One region of the Paracoccus cavernae genome, then DNA from elsewhere that is predicted to be linked to it. Evidence: riboswitches for the same ligand, from Rfam matches in the RefSeq annotation. Region 1 holds a riboswitch; each other region holds the start of a gene.
What was found. A riboswitch is a leader RNA that binds a small molecule or an ion and turns the genes downstream of it on or off. The one in region 1 is predicted to bind cobalamin.
Positions count from the first base shown of each region.

Region 2: it holds a riboswitch for cobalamin, as region 1 does, so the genes downstream of both, nrdH (glutaredoxin-like protein NrdH) here and ACFFUC_RS04620 (DUF1636 domain-containing protein) in region 1, are expected to answer to the same signal.
Region 3: it holds a riboswitch for cobalamin, as region 1 does, so the genes downstream of both, ACFFUC_RS09175 (TonB-dependent receptor plug domain-containing protein) here and ACFFUC_RS04620 (DUF1636 domain-containing protein) in region 1, are expected to answer to the same signal.
Region 4: it holds a riboswitch for cobalamin, as region 1 does, so the genes downstream of both, bluB (5,6-dimethylbenzimidazole synthase) here and ACFFUC_RS04620 (DUF1636 domain-containing protein) in region 1, are expected to answer to the same signal.

Region 1 is NZ_JBHMDZ010000002.1:202,640-206,765, reverse strand. Features, by position in the region: gene ACFFUC_RS04630 (cobyric acid synthase) at 1-437, opposite strand, end outside; gene cobO (cob(I)yrinic acid a,c-diamide adenosyltransferase) at 437-1,042, opposite strand; cobalamin riboswitch at 1,243-1,472, shown strand; gene ACFFUC_RS04620 (DUF1636 domain-containing protein) at 1,564-1,971, shown strand; gene cobW (cobalamin biosynthesis protein CobW) at 1,968-3,023, shown strand; gene cobN (cobaltochelatase subunit CobN) at 3,023-4,126, shown strand, end outside.
Region 2 is NZ_JBHMDZ010000045.1:100,843-104,968, reverse strand. Features, by position in the region: gene nrdE (class 1b ribonucleoside-diphosphate reductase subunit alpha) at 1-1,305, opposite strand, end outside; gene nrdI (class Ib ribonucleoside-diphosphate reductase assembly flavoprotein NrdI) at 1,287-1,703, opposite strand; gene nrdH (glutaredoxin-like protein NrdH) at 1,719-1,940, opposite strand; cobalamin riboswitch at 2,044-2,241, opposite strand; gene speB (agmatinase) at 2,544-3,524, opposite strand; gene ACFFUC_RS15055 (MFS transporter) at 3,555-4,126, opposite strand, start outside.
Region 3 is NZ_JBHMDZ010000010.1:37,342-41,467, reverse strand. Features, by position in the region: gene acs (acetate--CoA ligase) at 1-1,648, shown strand, start outside; cobalamin riboswitch at 1,771-1,951, shown strand; gene ACFFUC_RS09175 (TonB-dependent receptor plug domain-containing protein) at 2,085-3,986, shown strand; gene ACFFUC_RS09170 (hypothetical protein) at 4,038-4,126, opposite strand, start outside.
Region 4 is NZ_JBHMDZ010000001.1:344,898-349,023, reverse strand. Features, by position in the region: gene ACFFUC_RS01755 (pyridoxal-phosphate-dependent aminotransferase family protein) at 22-1,194, opposite strand; gene bluB (5,6-dimethylbenzimidazole synthase) at 1,341-2,102, opposite strand; cobalamin riboswitch at 2,150-2,329, opposite strand; gene ACFFUC_RS01745 (NAD-dependent epimerase/dehydratase family protein) at 2,366-3,469, opposite strand; gene ACFFUC_RS01740 (glycosyltransferase family 2 protein) at 3,466-4,126, opposite strand, start outside.

The sequences.
Region 1 (4,126 bases):
ATATCGCTCGCCCGCAGATTGACTTCCGACGCGCTGCCCGCGCCCTCGACGATCACGATGTCATGGGCGGCTTCGAGGCGGCGAAAGCTTTCGAGCACCGCCGCCATCAGATCGGCCTTCATCCCCCAGTAATCGCGCGCGCGAAAAGCACCGAGCCGCTTGCCCTGCACGATCACCTGCGCGCCCATCTCGCTTTCCGGCTTCAAAAGGACGGGGTTCATGTCGCTGTGGGGCGCAAGCCCCGCCGCGCGCGCCTGCAGCGCCTGCGCCCGCCCGATCTCGCCGCCATCGGCGGTCACGGCGGCATTGTTCGACATGTTTTGCGGCTTGAACGGCGCGACCGAAAGCCCGCGGCGGCGCAAGGCGCGGCAGATCCCCGCGACGATCAGCGACTTCCCGACATTCGAGCCGGTGCCTTGGATCATCAGCGCGGGCATCAGAATTCGATCCCCGCCTGCCCCTTGATCCCCGCCCGCCACGGATGTTTCACCAGCGCCATTTCGGTCACGAGATCGGCCAGTTCGACCAGCTCGGGCTTGGCATTGCGGCCGGTCAGCACGACATGCGTCATCGCAGGCTTTTCGTCGCGCAGGAAGGCGCAGACCTCGGCCGGATCAAGGTAGTCGTTGCGCAAGGCGATATTGATCTCGTCGAGTAGCACAAACCGGATCGCCGGATCGCGGATCAGGGATTTGGCTTTCTCCCAACCCGCCTGCGCCGCAGCAATGTCGCGGGCGCGGTCCTGAACCTCCCAAGTGAAGCCTTCGCCCATCGTGTGGAACTGGCACAGATGCGGGAAATGGGTGGTCAGCAGGCGGCGCTCGCCGGTCTCGCGGCTGCCTTTGATGAATTGGACGACGGCGCAGGGCATCTCGTGGGCGATGGCGCGCATGACCATGCCGAAAGCCGAGGATGACTTGCCTTTGCCCGCGCCGGTATGAACGATGATCAGGCCCTTCTCGCCTTGACGCTCCTCGTTGACGCGATCCTTTGCAGCTTTGATTTTTTGCATTTTTTCCGCATGTTGCGCGTCATTCATCATGTCGAGTATCAACCTTTTCCGGACGGGTTTGCCGCAACGTTCCGGCCTTGGCCGGAGAGGGATTCGCCTTTCTGCCTAGTCCGGCACGCGCCCCTCTGGCAAGCCCGCAGCGCTGGTCCGGCGGGGGCGGAATGCGGGCCCGACACCACCGGCACCAATCGGCAACCCGAACGCGGCTTGACTTGGCGCGCGGCTTGGCGGCATCAAGGGCGGGCAATGGTTCCTGTGGCGACACAGGCTAAGAGGGAATGCACCAAGCCCGACAGCGCCGCGTCAAACGCGCGTCCGAAGGCCCGAGTGCAGCCGCCCCCGCGACCGTGACCGGAGAGCTTCTCCACCGCCACTGGGCCTGTCCCGGGAAGGCAGGAGAAGCGCGGGCCCCGTGCCCAGATCCGCAAGCCGGGAGACCTGCCTTTGCGAGATAACCAATGATGCGGACGGGGTGTGCCGCGGATGGATGGCATCGGACCACCCGCCCTTGCCCCCTCCGCCCGCCCTTTCGCAAAACCGAAGGGGCGCTTGTGGAAACCACGCTGTACATCTGCCAGACCTGCCGCATGGGCCAGCCCGTGCCCGAGGACGGCATCGTGCCCGGCGCGCGCCTTTTGGCGGCGGTCGCGGCAGGAGACCTGCCCGAAGGCATCCGCATCGTCCCCGCCTCCTGCCTTCAGGCCTGCGCCGAGGGCTGCGCCGTCGCGCTGAGCCGCCCCGGCGCATGGAGCTATGTTCAGGGCGGCCTTGCCCCCGACGACGCCGGCGAGGTCGCCACCATGGCGCGCCAATACCGCGACAGCGAAGACGGGATCGTGCCGTGGCGCGAACGCTCGGCACTCTTTCGCAAGAATACCGTCGCGCGCATCCCGCCGCTTCCCGCCCCCTCCCTTATTGCAACCCCGCTTGCGCCCAGCCCCGCAAAGGATCCGGCATGACTTTTCCGACGACCGCCCCGCTTTCCGGCACTGTTGCCGAAACCCGCACCCGAACTCTCGCCAAAACCCCCGTTACCGTGATCACGGGCTTTCTCGGCGCGGGGAAAACCACGCTGATCCGCCATCTGATCGGCAATGCCGGCGGCAAAAGGCTGGCGGTTCTGGTCAACGAATTCGGCACAGCCGGCGTCGACGGCGAGATCCTGAAATCCTGCGCCAGCAGCGATTGCCCCGAAAACAACATCCTCGAACTGGCGAACGGCTGCATCTGCTGCACGGTTGCCGACGACTTCCTGCCCGCGATGGAGCAACTTCTGGCCCTGCCCGAGCCGCCCGACCACATCCTGATCGAGACCTCGGGCCTGGCTCTGCCCAAGCCTCTCCTCAAGGCCTTCGACTGGCCTGCGATCCGCTCGCGCATTACCGTCGACGGGGTGATCGCTTTGGCCGACAGCGAGGCCTTGGCCGCAGGCGCCTTTGACGAGGGCGAGACCGAAGGCTCCGGTCACGACAGCCCGCTGGCCGAGGTTTTCGAGGATCAGGTCAACTGCGCCGATATCGTGCTTTTGACCAAAGCCGATCTCGCAAGCGAGGCGGTCAAAGCCGCAGCCCGCACCCGCCTTGCCGCGATCGCCCAGCGCAGCCTGCCGGTGATCGAGATCAGCGAAGGTGTGATCGATCCGCGCGTGATCCTCGGGCTCGAGGCCAAGGCCGAGGACGATCTGGCCGCGCGCCCCTCGCATCACGACGGGGCCGACGATCACGAACACGAGGATTTCGAAAGCATCGTGGTCGATCTCCCCGAGATCACCGATCCCGCCGATCTGGCCGCCCGCATCGAGCGCCTTGCCCGCGAGCAGCATATCCTGCGTGTCAAAGGTCATGTCGCGGTTGCGGGCAAGCCGATGCGGCTTTTGGTGCAGGCCGTCGGAGCGCGGGTGCGCCACCAATACGACCAGCCGTGGCGGGGTCCGCGCCATTCGCAGCTCGTGGTGATCGCCGAGCATCACGACATCGACCCCGCCGCCATCCGCAAGGTGCTTGTCGGCTGATGCATGTCGTCTTTCGCGAAAAGGGCGGGCTTGAAGAAAGCGCCACGCCGCAAGATCTCGGGCAAAGCCCCGCGGATCTTGCCGTGTTGTCCTTTTCCGACAGCGATCTTGGGGCCTTTGCCCAGGCTTGGCACGACGGGCGGGAGCATCTGCCCCCGCTTCGCCTCGCGCCGCTGGCACGGCTGACGCATCCGGTCTCGGTCGATCAGTATATCGAGGCCACGCTTTCGGGCGCACGCGCCATTCTGGTGCGGCTTCTGGGCGGGCAGAGCTATTGGCCCCACGGAGTCATGGCCCTGCAGGATCTCGCCCGCCGTCGCGGCATCCGGCTAGTGCTTTTGCGCGGCGACGGGGGCGTGGATGCGGGGCTGATGGGCCTGTCGAATGTCGATGCCGCCCTGTGGCACCGGCTGAACCGGCTTTGCGCGATCGGCGGGGTCGAGGCGGCAGCCGCCGCGCTGCGGCTTTTGGCGGGTGGAGAGTTCGCGGCCGAGACCGATCCCCTCGCCCAGCCTTTGCCCGAACCCTTGCCCGAAGCGGGCTGGCTGGACCCGCAAAGCTCCGCCACGAAGAGGGCGCAAGGCTGGATCGCCATTCCCTTCTACCGCGCGTGGCTCCTTGCGGGCGACATCGCCCCGATCCATGCGCTGATCGCGGCTTTCGCGGCCAAAGGCGTCACGGCGCAGGGGATCTTCCTGCCCTCGCTGAAATCGGCAGAAGCGCAGCGCTTCCTGCATGCGGCTTTTGCCGAAAATCCGCCGCTTGCCGTGGTCAATACCACCGCCTTCTCGAGCGGCGATCCCGATTGTGCCCTCCGCTCCGGCCCGCCGGTTTTCCAGGCGGTACTGTCGACCGCCGAGGCGCGTCTTTGGGCCGAGAGCAGCCGCGGCCTGTCGCCGGCCGATATGGCGATGCATGTCGTTCTGCCCGAGGTCGACGGCCGCGTTCCCGCGCAGATCATCTCGGTCAAAGAGGCAGGACGCCATGACCCCGATCTGCAAATCGCGCTCCCCCGCCACCACCCGCTGCCCGACCGGATCGCGGCGTTGGCCGCGCGGGTGCTGGGCTGGTGCGCATTGCAACCCGAGCCCGCACCTGCGCCT
Region 2 (4,126 bases), on a different contig from region 1:
CACCGCGATTTCGACGGTTTCGCCGAAATCGGGGCCGTCCATCGTCGCGGCGATGTTCAGCGAACCGAGGTTGCACGAGATATCCGTCCCGAGGTGGTCGTAGCCCAGATCCTCGTTGAAGGTCGAGGCTTCGTTGACCTGCAGGATCTCCGAGCACAGGTTCGACATGGTGATGCGCCCGTCGATCGGGTTGGCCGCGTTCACCGTGTCCTCGAACATGATGTAGGGATATCCGCTCTCGAACTGGATCTCGGCCAGCGTCTGGAAGAAGGCGCGGGCATTGATCTTTTTCTTCTTGATGCGCTTGTCGTCGACCATCTCGGCATATTTCTCGGAGACCGAGATTTCCGAGAAGGGCACGCCGTACACCTTTTGCACGTCATGCGGCGAGAAGAGGTACATGTCCTCGTTTTTCTTCGCCAGATCGAAGGTAATATCAGGGATCACGACGCCAAGGGACAGCGTCTTGATGCGGATTTTCTCGTCGGCATTCTCGCGTTTGGTATCGAGGAAGCGCAGGATGTCGGGGTGGTGTGCGTTCAGATAGACCGCGCCCGCGCCCTGACGCGCGCCCAGCTGGTTGGCGTAGCTGAAGCTGTCCTCCAGCAGTTTCATCACCGGAATGACGCCCGAGGACTGGTTCTCGATCCCTTTGATCGGGGCACCTGCCTCGCGGATGTTGGTCAGCATCAAAGCCACGCCGCCGCCGCGCTTGGAAAGCTGCAGGGACGAGTTGATCGAGCGGCCGATCGATTCCATGTTGTCTTCGACGCGCAGCAGGAAGCAGGAAATCAGCTCGCCGCGCGATTTTTTCCCTGCGTTCAGGAAGGTCGGCGTGGCGGGCTGGAAGCGGCCCGACAGGATCTCGTCCATGAAGCGCATCGCCAGCTTTTCGTCGCCGCGCGCCAGCGCCAGGGCGACCATGACGACGCGGTCCTCGTAGCGCTCGAGATAGCGCTGACCGTCACGGGTCTTCAGCGTGTAGCTGGTGTAATATTTGAACGCGCCGAGGAAAGTCGGGAAACGGAATTTCTTCTTGTAGGCGGCGTCCCAGATCTCGCGCATGAAGTTCTTGGAATACTGGTCCAGAACCTGCGCCTCGTAATAGCCTTCCTCGACCAGATAATCGAGCTTCTCGTCCAGCGAATGGAAGAAGACCGTGTTCTGGTTGACATGCTGCAGGAAGAATTGATGCGCCGCCTTGCGGTCGGCGTCGAAACGGATCTTCCCCTCGCTGTCGTAGAGGTTCAGCATCGCGTTCAATGCATGGTAATCAAGTTCGGCCTTCACGCCATTGTCGAGCATTCCATCCCCCGGAATTCAGCAAGCCCCGCTTTGATGCGGATGATATCGGTTTCGGTGCCCGCCAGTTCGAAACGGTAGAGAACTGGCGCGTTGGTTTTTTGTGCGATGACATCGCCCGCAAGGGCGAAGGTCGTGCCGAAGTTGCGGTTGCCCGCGGCGATCACGCCGCGCAGCAGGTCGCGGTTTTCGGCGATATTGAGAAACTTGATCACCTGTTTGGGGACCGCGCCCCGCCCCAGACCATCCGCGAAAGTCGGACAGATCAGGACGAAAGGCTTGTCCGCAACCGGCATCGGATCGGAAGGGCTGACCGGAATACGGGTGCCCCCCATTCCCAATCTCTCGACGAAACGGGCCGTATTGCCCGAGACCGACGAGAAATAGACAAGATCAAGCACGACCCCGCTGCCCGATCAGGACAGACGGCCGATCATGTCGGGACGAAAGCCCGCCCAATGCTCGTCGCCCGCGATCACGACCGGAGCCTGACGGTAGCCAAGGGCCGTCACCTTCTCCATCGCCGCCTCGTCCTGCGTCAGGTCGATGATGTCGTAGGACAGACCTTTCGCATCAAGCGCGCGGGTCGTGGCGGTGCACTGAACGCAAGCAGGCTTCGAGTAAACGGTGATGGTCATATCTTCCTTGTCCCTTGGCATATCGCGACGAGAGACAGGGGAAAATCCGGCGAAGACACTCCTTCGTCAGACGTTTTGAAACCCCCGCGCCCACCGCACGGTTAATTCTATTCCTGTCCTGGCAGGTCCTGACTCACGGATCATCGCTCGGCCGATCCTTCGCGCAGAAACCCGCAGGATCCTTGTGGCTTCGCTCACCGCCTACAGTTGCGGGGGGCAGCGCCGGCTTCTCACCGGCTTTCCCTCTTTTTCTTGCGCCAAACGCGTCTTCGACTCAAGAACCAGAACACAAGCATTAGGCCTCACGGCCGCATTTTTGTCAACATATGGTATGACGACAAGGTAACAGACTGCCCGTGACAATCAAGCCTTTGAAGCGAACCACAGTTTCGGAGTTTCGGGGCTGCGGGACGCCCGCGCCCTGCAACATAAAGAGCTATTCACGCGCGGGACTCAAGCCCTCGCAGCGGCGCATTCCCGCCCCCGTTCGCCCGTCGCGGCCCCGAACGGGACGCTGCGGCATGACAAAAGGGGACCGACGCGGCCCCCTTTTGCATTTTGGAGAATCGGCTTCAAGCCCGATCCATGTAACGCTGGGGCATATCAGCCTTGCGCGACATTTCCGGCACGGCGCGCCCGCTCGTGGAAGACGAATCCGATGAAGTTCAGCAAGACCTGCGCCGCGAGCGTCGTGGTGGTTGCGGAATGGTCGAACTCGGGCGCGACCTCGACCAGGTCGATGCCGACGACCTCGTGGCGACGCGCGAGCGCCTGAAGCATCTCGAGCACCTCATAGTAAAGGAACCCGCCATGCGACGGCGTTCCCGTCCCCGGCGCGATCGAGGGGCAGAAGCCGTCGATATCGAGCGTGACATAGACGCGCGCGCCCTCGGGGATGCGGTTGATCACCTCTTCGGCGCCGAGCTTGCGCGCCTGACGCACCGACAAGATGTCCGATCCCGAGGCCCGCGCCGCCTCGTAGCCGTCACGCGCCGTCGAGGACACGTTGCGGATGCCGACCTGCGTCATCCCGGTGACATAGCCCTTTTCCGAGGCGCGGCGCAGCGGGCTGCCGTGGCCGGTACGCACGCCGTGACGCTCGTCCACGAAATCCAGATGCGCGTCGATCTGGAAAATATGGATGTCGCCATGCCCCTCGAAAGCGTCGATACAGGGGATGTTGATCGAGTGGTCGCCCCCGATCACCACCGGAAAGGCCCCCGCTTCAAGGATCGCCTGCACGCCGGTCTTGATATTGGCGTGGCTTTGGGCGGTGTCGGTGTGGACGATGTCGGCATCGCCGATATCCACGATGCGCACGCTGTCGGGCAGATAGGTGACGTCATCCTCGTGATCGTAGGCCCCCGCATGGCCGAAGCTGAACAGCGTCGAGGCCTCGCGCACCCCGCGCGGCCCGAAGCGCGAGCCGGCGCGGTATTGCGTGCCGAAATCGAAGGGCGCGCCCAGCACGGCGACATCGGCGTCGATCTGGGTCCAATCGGCGACATAGGGGCGTTTGCCGAAGGTGCAGATCCCGACGAAGGGTAGGTTCAGGCGACCCGCTGAATATTTGTCCGTGCTCATTTCATGATGTCCTTTCAACAAGATATTGGGTCACTCTTCCAGCTTCGACCCTGCCCCGCCTGCGCGGGCCATCATGATCGACAAGAAGGTGATGATTGCGGCGCCGGTCAGGAAATAGGCCGGCGCAAGGGCGCTGCCGATGATCCCGCCGACCCATGTTGCGATCAAAGGCGCGGTGCCGCCAAAGAAGGCATTGGCCGAGTTATAGCTGAGCGCGAAGCCCGAAAAACGCACGCGGGTCGGGAAGAGCTCGCACAGGAACGTGGCCAAAGTGCCGCCGTTCATCGCCATCATGACCCCGAACAGCGCAAGGACCATGAGGATCATCAGATAGCTGGTGCTCGCCATGCCGGTATAGGTGATCGAGGACAGGACCATGAACAGCGGCACCGTCAGCACGACAAACAGGACCGAGCACAGCAGCAGGATGACTTTGCGCCCCAGCTTGTCCGACAGCGCCCCCATGATGAAGATCGAGCCGAGGTAGGCCACCAGCGTCACGGTCGAGCACAGGAATGCGGCCTCTTTGCCCACGCCCAGCTCTCCGGCAAGGTAGGTCGGCATGTAGATCAGGATGAGGTAAAAGCCGACCGCGTTCAGAA
Region 3 (4,126 bases), on a different contig from region 1:
CTCGGCACCCGCACGCCACATCAGCTATGGCGAGCTCTCCGAAAGCGTGAACCGTTTCGCCAATGTGCTGCTGAGCCAGGGCGTGATGCGCGGCGACCGCGTGGTGATCTATCTGCCGATGATCCCCGAGGCGGCCTATGCCATGCTCGCTTGTGCGCGGATCGGCGCGGTCCATTCGGTGGTCTTCGCGGGCTTCTCGCCCGATGCCCTCGCCAACCGCATCAACGATTGCGGCGCGAAAGTCGTGATTACCTGCGACACCGCCCCGAGGGGCGGCCGCCGCACGCCCTTGAAGTCGAATGCCGATGCAGCGCTGCTGCATTGCTCGGACCGCGTGCGCTGCCTTGTCGTCAAACATACCGGCGACCAGACCACCTGGGTCCAGGGCCGCGATGTCGATGTGCTGGCCCAGATGAAAGAGGTCGCGCCCGATTGCCCGCCGCGGCCGATGAATGCCGAGGATCCGCTTTTCATCCTGTATACCTCGGGTTCGACCGGCAAGCCCAAGGGCGTCGTCCATAGCAGCGGCGGCTATCTGTGCTATGCGGCGATGACCCATCAGATGGTCTTCGACTACAAGGACGGCGACGTCTATTGGTGCACGGCCGATGTGGGCTGGGTCACCGGCCACAGCTATATCGTCTATGGCCCGCTTGCCAACGGCGGCACGACGCTGATGTTCGAGGGCGTGCCGAACTTCCCCGATCCGGGCCGGTTCTGGGCGGTTTGCGAAAAGCACAAGGTCAACCAGTTCTATACCGCCCCGACCGCGATCCGTTCGCTCATGGGGCAGGGGCCGGAATGGGTCGACAAATACGACCTCACCAGCCTGCGTGTGCTGGGCACGGTCGGCGAGCCGATCAACCCCGAGGCATGGGTCTGGTACGACAAGCACGTCGGCAAAGGCCGCTGCCCGATCGTCGACACCTTCTGGCAGACCGAGACCGGCGGCCATATGATCACCTCGCTTCCGGGCGCGATCGACACCAAGCCCGGTTCGGCGACGCTGCCCTTCTTCGGGGTGAAGCCGGTCGTTCTCGATGCCGCGACTGCTGCCGTACAAGAAGGTAACGGGGTCGAGGGCGTCCTGTGCTTCTCGGACAGCTGGCCCGGCCAGATGCGCACGATCTGGGGCGATCACGAACGCTTCATGGAGACCTATTTCCAGCAATATCCCGGCACCTATTTCACCGGCGACGGCTGCCGCCGCGACGAGGACGGCTATTACTGGATCACCGGCCGCGTCGACGACGTGATCAACGTCTCGGGCCACCGCATGGGCACGGCCGAAGTCGAATCCGCGCTGGTCGCCCATGTGAAGGTCGCCGAGGCCGCTGTGGTCGGCTACCCCCATAGCCTCAAGGGGCAGGGGATCTATGCCTATGTCACGCTGATGAACGGGATCGAGCCCTCGGACGATCTGCGCAAAGAGCTTGAAACATGGGTGCGCACCGAGATCGGTCCGATCGCCAAGCCCGATCTCATCCAGTGGGCACCGGGCCTGCCGAAAACCCGCTCGGGCAAAATCATGCGCCGCATCCTGCGCAAGATCGCCGAGAACGATTTCGGTGCTTTGGGCGATATCTCGACTTTGGCCGATCCTTCGGTGGTCGAGGATCTGATCGAGAACCGCCAGAACCACGGCTGAGGCTTTTTCCAAAGCCTGAATGCATAGAAACCCGCCGCATCCATGCGGCGGGTTTTCTTTTGGCGACCGCTGCCGCGCGCACATCTGACAGGCTGCGGCCTTGACCGGCGGCGGGCAGCGCGGCTAATTGGTGCGGCTACGGTTCCGGAACATCCGGATGAAAAGGGAATGCGGTGAGATCCCGCAACTGCCCCCGCAACTGTAAGCGGCGAGCGACGGCCGACACGCCACTGGGCAACCGGGAAGGCAGGTCTGATGCTTTGACCCGCGAGTCAGGAGACCTGCCGGCGCGATCACCCATTCGGGGTCCGGGGCGGACCTGCGAAGCGGATTGACCGCAGCGGTGACCAACCTCACCCGTCTGCGGCGGTTTTCCGTCCGAAGACATCTTTTCATCCCTTCCGGAGAACGCTCCGGATGACGCAAGGATTCCGCCGTGAAAACCAGATCACGCCATCCCCGCAACCTGACCGGCCTGGCCGCTTTGGCCGCGCTTTCGACCGCTTTTCCGCTGGCTGGCGTCGCGCAGGACGCCGCCTCGCCGGTGCTGCTCGATACCGTGACCATCGACGGCGGCCTCTCGCCCATCGCCACGGATGCTTACGGGCGCGCCTATAGCATCGTCGAAGGCGAAGAGATGCGCAGCCGCGCCACGCCTTCGTTGCGCGCGGCGCTGACCGGACTTCCGGGGGTGTCGGTCAGCGAAACCGGCCTCAGCTTCGGCTCGATCCGGATGCGCGGCGCTCCGGCGAACCACACGCTCGTGCTGGTCGACGGCGTCGAGGCGCGCGGCGGCGGCGAGGCCTTCATCCTCTCGGGCATGGGCATCGGCGAGGTCGAGCGGCTCGAGATCCTGCGCGGCCCGCAATCGGTCTTCTTCGGCTCGCGCGCCTCTGCCGGTGTCGTCAACATCATCACGCGGCGCAGCACCGAACCGGGGACGGGCGGAGAGATCCGCGCCATGGTCGGCGACGGCTATGACGCCTCGGCCTTTGCCTATGCGCGCGGTGCGCAGGGCGGGGTCAGCCTGTCTTACGGCGCGCGCGACGATCACGGCTATGACGCCTCGGGCAAGGGCGGCGAAAAGGACGGCTCGCGCCGCCGCAGCCTGACGCTTTCGGGCGATTGGCAAGCGACCGAGACGCTGCGGTTCGGGCTGACCCAGTCCCAGGCGCGCGAGACCTACGGCTACGACAATTCCGACTACCTCGCGACCGGCGAGGCCGATTACATGCAGGATATCCGTGACCTCAACAGCAAGCGCGACGAACGGATCGGGCAGGTTTTCGCGGAATTCGATACGCTCGACGGCCGCCTGACCCATCGGCTGAGCTACGAGCGCAGCCGTTACGCGCAGGATTTCCCCGGTGATTTTCCCGTTCAGATGCTCGGCGTGACGCGGGCGCTGAAATACCGCGCGAGCCTTTCGCTCGACGGGGTGGAGGTCGAGGCGGCCAATCATCTGCTCAACATCATGGCCGAGCAGATCCGCTGGAGCGAGAGCGCGACCGGCATTGCCGCGCAGGAGAAAAGCACCGATTCCGTCGCGCTGGAATATCGCGGCTTTTACGGCAACGGGCTGGACGTGCAGGCGGGCATCCGGCGCGACAACAACAAGGGTTTTCGCGATTTCACCAGCTGGAACCTCGGCCTCTCCAAGGATTTCGGCAATGGCCTGCGGCTCCATGCCTCGGCGGGGGCCGGCATGACCAACCCGACCTTTACCGAGCTCTTCGGCTATCCGGGCTGGAGCGTCGGCAACCCCGATCTGTCGCCCGAGGTGAACCGCAGCATCGATATCGGCCTTGCCGCCGAAACCGCCGACGGGCGCGGGCAGGTTGATGTCACGCTCTTTCGCGAGAAGCTGACCGATATGATTTCGTCGGGAAGCTGCGCCACCGGCTTTTGCTCGGTCAATGTGGCCGGAGATACCGTCCGGCGCGGCGTCGAGATAGCCGGCAGCTACGCGTTGCGCGACAATTTCAGTCTGCGCGGTAGCTATAGCTATATCGATGTCGACCAGTCCGATGGTGCGCGCGCGGTCTATATCCCGCGTCACGAGGCGGTTCTCGGCGCAAGCTACCAGCACGGTCAAGGCACGGTCGGGGCGGATCTGCGCCATGTCGCGGGCGTCTATGCGCCGCAGGGCTGGGTTGGCGGAACCACGGCAGAGCTGCCCGATTTCACCACGCTCGACCTCTATGGCGATTATGCGCTCAACGATCGCGTCAAGTTGGTGGCGCGGGTCGAGAACGTCTTCGATACCGAAACCAAAGAGGCTTGGGGCTACGGCTGGCGCGGACGCAGCGCGCAGATCGGCTTTTCGACCAACTGGTGAGGGGCCGGTCCCGAGTGGGAAAAGGAAAGGGCGCCGCGGCGCCCTTTTTCGTCAAAGATCGATCTGGCCGCCTTGGCCTTGCGGCACGGCCGGCGCGGGCTCGGGCGCGTTGCGCCACGGATCGGGCCCGCGCTCGGGGG
Region 4 (4,126 bases), on a different contig from region 1:
TTGCTTAATCGGCGAATGGGCTCAGGCGCGTTCGGCGATGACCCGCGCCGCGGCCTCGATCGCGCCCGCGCCATGCGGGATGGCAAGCGCGGTCATGCCCGCCTCCATCACGGCCAGCGTGCCGAGGATCTGGTGGGCGTTGGCATGGCCCATATGGGCGACGCGCAGCGCATTGGCGGCATCCTCCGCGCCCAGACCGAGGCCCAGCACCAGCCCCGCCTTCTGGTCGCACCATGCCCGTAGCTCATCGGCGCGCGGCAGGGTCGCCGCCGTGACCGAACGCGCCCGCTCGGACGGTTCCGCCACGGTCAAAGTGATCCCCGATCCGTCCTTGCCCCATGCCTCGAAAGCGGCCCAGACCGCGCGGGCGAGGCCCTCGTGGCGCGCCCAGACGGCGGGGAGGCTTTCCTCGTCGAGGATCATCGTCAGCGCCTCGTTCGCGGCATAGATCATCTGGACCGGCGCGGTGCCGTCCCAGAATTGCCACAACTCGGTCGCTTCGGCGCGGGCGTGCCAGTTCCAGTAAGGCGTGGCCATATCGCTTGGACCCATGGCTTTCGCGCGTTCCGAGAACCACACGAATGCCGCGCCGGGCGGAGACATCAGCCCTTTCTGGCTGGCCGAGACCAGCACATCGATTCCCCAATCATCCATACAGAGCTCTGCACATCCGAGCGAGGCGATCGCATCCACCGCAAACAGCGCGGGATGATCCCCGATCGCGGCTTTCAGCGCCATCAGATCGGCCTGAACCGAGGTTGCCGTGTCGATATGGCAGACCAGCACGGCCTTGATGAGATGGTCCTTGTCGGCAGCCAGCCTTTCCGCCAGTTGCGCGGGATCGGCGGCGCGGGCGGCGAAATCCATGATCTCGACCTCGACCCCCATCGCCTGCGCCGCGCGCGCCCAACCGTGGCCGAAATGGCCCGAGGTCAGGACCAGCGCTCGTTCGCCGCGGTGGAAGAGATTGGCAATCGCGGCCTCCCATCCGGCATGGCCGTTGCCGATATAGGCGGCGAGATGCGCCCGCGTGCCCGCCAAACGCTTGAGCCCCGCCATGAGCCGGAGGTTGAGCGCGGGCAATTCGCCCGAATAGATATCGGGCGAGGGCCGCGCCATCGCGCGCAAAACGCGGTCGGGCAGGGGCGAGGGGCCGGGAATGGCAAGCGTGGTTCGGCCGTTGGCAAAGGTCATCTGGGAGTCCCGAAGCGGAAAGGAGACAGGCGCGTGATCTCTGCGCCGCCCATCGATAGGGCGGCCCGAAAGCAGGGTCAATTCCCGCCTTCGGGTCGGCCCCCTTCGGGTTTGTTCTCGGCCTAGCCCTCCGGCCCTCTCTGCGGTCAGCTTTCGCGGTTTTGCGGCGCGGTCTCTTCGTCGGGCCAACGCTCGTGCAGGATGAGATCGTCCAGAACGCGGCGTTCGGCCCAGCCGCGCGCCTGCAACTCGGGCTGCTCGTACAACTCGGCGACATGGCCGAGGCAGAGATAGGCCACCGGCACGACATGGTGAGGCAGGTTCAGGATGCGGCGCAGATCGGCATCGTGAAAGATGCTGACCCAGCCGACGCCGATCCCCTCGGCCCGCGCTGCCAGCCACAGATTCTGGACCGCGCAGACCGTCGAATAAAGATCGGTGTCGCGGTTGTGGGTGCGCCCGAGAACGACCTTGCCGCCGCGATCGCGGTCGCAGGTGATGCACAGATTGACTGGCGCATCGGTGATGCCTTGCAGTTTCAGCTCGGAATAAAGCTGCCGTTTCCGGCCGTCGAACATGTCTTCGGCTTCGTGATTGGCGGTCTCGAAAGCGGCGCGGATCTGCTGGCGGACGGCGGTGCTTTCGATGATGAGGAAGTTCCACGGCTGCATCAGCCCGACCGAGGGCGCGGCATGGGCGGCTTCGAGCAGGCGGCGCAGGACCTCGGGGGCGATGGGGTCGGGCAGAAACTGGCTGCGCACGTCGCGCCGCTCGTTGATGGCGCGGTAGATCGCCGCGCGCTCGGCCTGCGAAAAGGGCCGCGCGGGTTCGGGATGGTCCGACGGGCTATGTGCCGTTTGGTCGGAATTCGCCGTGTTGTGACCCGAAGGGGGGCGGTTTGGTTGCATGACGTCCCTCGTCTGACAGACCTGCGAGCGCGCCATCGTCCGCATGGCGCAGTCTATGCCGTCTGGCCGGTCTTCTGACTTGGTTTCATCCGGTCGCGGCGCCTTCCCGGCTTGCGCCAGTGACCATGCCGCCCGTCCACCTTACAGCGTTGGGCACGTTGCGGATGTTCGCCGCATTCCCGATTCTCCCGGCCGATCGCGCGGGCACCAGACCCGCGAAACATAGCCCGAACGGCGCCTTTGGGTAAATCCCTTGCGCGGCCTCAGGAGAGGGGGCGTTGCCAATCGCGCGAGGGCGGGTTGCGGATGGCCGCCTGATGGGCCGGCTGCCAAACTGGCGTCATGGCCTTGTCCTGAGCGTAGTAATCGCGAAACCAGCCGACATAACGCGCCGCACCCTCGCGGATATCGGTGCGGTTCACCGTGCCGGTCAGATGCCCGAGCAAGGTGGTGTCGGCCCATGTCGCCTCGACGTCGCCGGGCTGCATCGGCAGCATCTCGAACAGGGCCTCGCGCCCCGAGGCCGCCTCGAGCGCGCGCACAAAGCCCATCAGCGGGACGGGCTGGCCGTTGCCGATATTGACCACGCGCCAGGGCGCGCAGGGCGAGAGGCTGTCGAATTCCGCGGCAGGCCCGCGGCTGGCCGCATTCGGCGCAGGCGGGACCGCATCCATCAGCGCGCGGATCGAGGCAACCAGATCGTCGACGAAGGTGAAATCGCGCATCATGTGACCGTGGTTGAACAGCTTGATCGCGCGCCCCTCGAACAGCGCCGAGGTAAAGAGATGCGGCGCCATATCCGGCCGCCCCCAAGGGCCGTAAACCGTGAAGAAGCGGAACATCGTGATCGGCAGCGCAAAGAGGCCGGCGTAGGAATGCGCCATCATCTCGTTGGACTTCTTGGTCGCGGCATAGAAGGACAGGGGCAGATCGGTCTTGTCGGTCTCGCGGTAGGGCATTTGGGCATTGCCGCCATAGACCGAGCTGCTTGATGCCATCAGCATATGGCGCGGGGGATGGGCGCGGGCCGCTTCAAGCAGCTCGTAGCTGCCTTGCAGGTTCGAGGCGAGATAGGTCTCGGGATGGGTGATCGAATGGCGCACGCCGGCCTGAGCCGCGAGATGGACGACCACATCGGGCTTGTTGGCCGCGAAAAGGTCGCGCAGCAGGCCGGGGGTTTCGATCTTGGCGCGGATCGAGAGATAATTCGGGCTGGCCAGAAGCTGCGCCTCGCGCGCGGCCTTGAGGGCGGGGTCGTAATAGGCGTTGTGATCGTCGACCCCGACCACTTCGCAGCCCTCGCGCAGCAAAAGCCGTGCGAGCGTCGCGCCGATGAAACCTGCCGCTCCGGTGATCAGAACTCTCACAGCGCGGCCTCCACGGTTGTGGATTGCCCGAAGGCGGGGTTGTGGCCGCTGGAGGCGGTGCTGCGCGCCGGCGCGTCTAGCCCCGCGGACATCGGCAGATCGCGCACGACCGGCAAGCGGCGGCGGCGCATCAGCCATGCCACGCCCAAAAGATCGACCGCACCCACCCGCGCGCGCTGGAAATTGTTGTAGTTCGAGCGCCCCGAGGCCCGTTCGGCATGGGTGACGGGTACGGTCACGACCGTCCACCCCTCGCGTTTGATCATGGCGGGCATGAAGCGGTGGATATGGTCGAAGAAGGCGAGATTCAGATAGACCTCGCGCGGGAATGCCTTGAGCCCGCAGCCGCTGTCGCTGACCCCGTCGCCCAAAAGCCCGCCGCGAATGCGGTTCGCGAGCTTCGAGGCCCATCGTTTCGAACGTGTATCCTTGCGCCCGACCCGCTGGCCCTGCACAAGCCCGATACGGTCGCCCGCGGGGGCATCGAGCAGGGGGCGCAGCAGGTCCGGCAGGTTCTCGGGCGGGTTTTGTCCGTCGGCATCCAAGGTTGCGATGATGCGGCCTTTGGCGGCCAGAATGCCGCTGCGGATCGCCGCCGATTGCCCGCAGGAGCTTTGGTGGCAGACCACCCGTAGCTGCGGCATCCGCCGTCTGAGC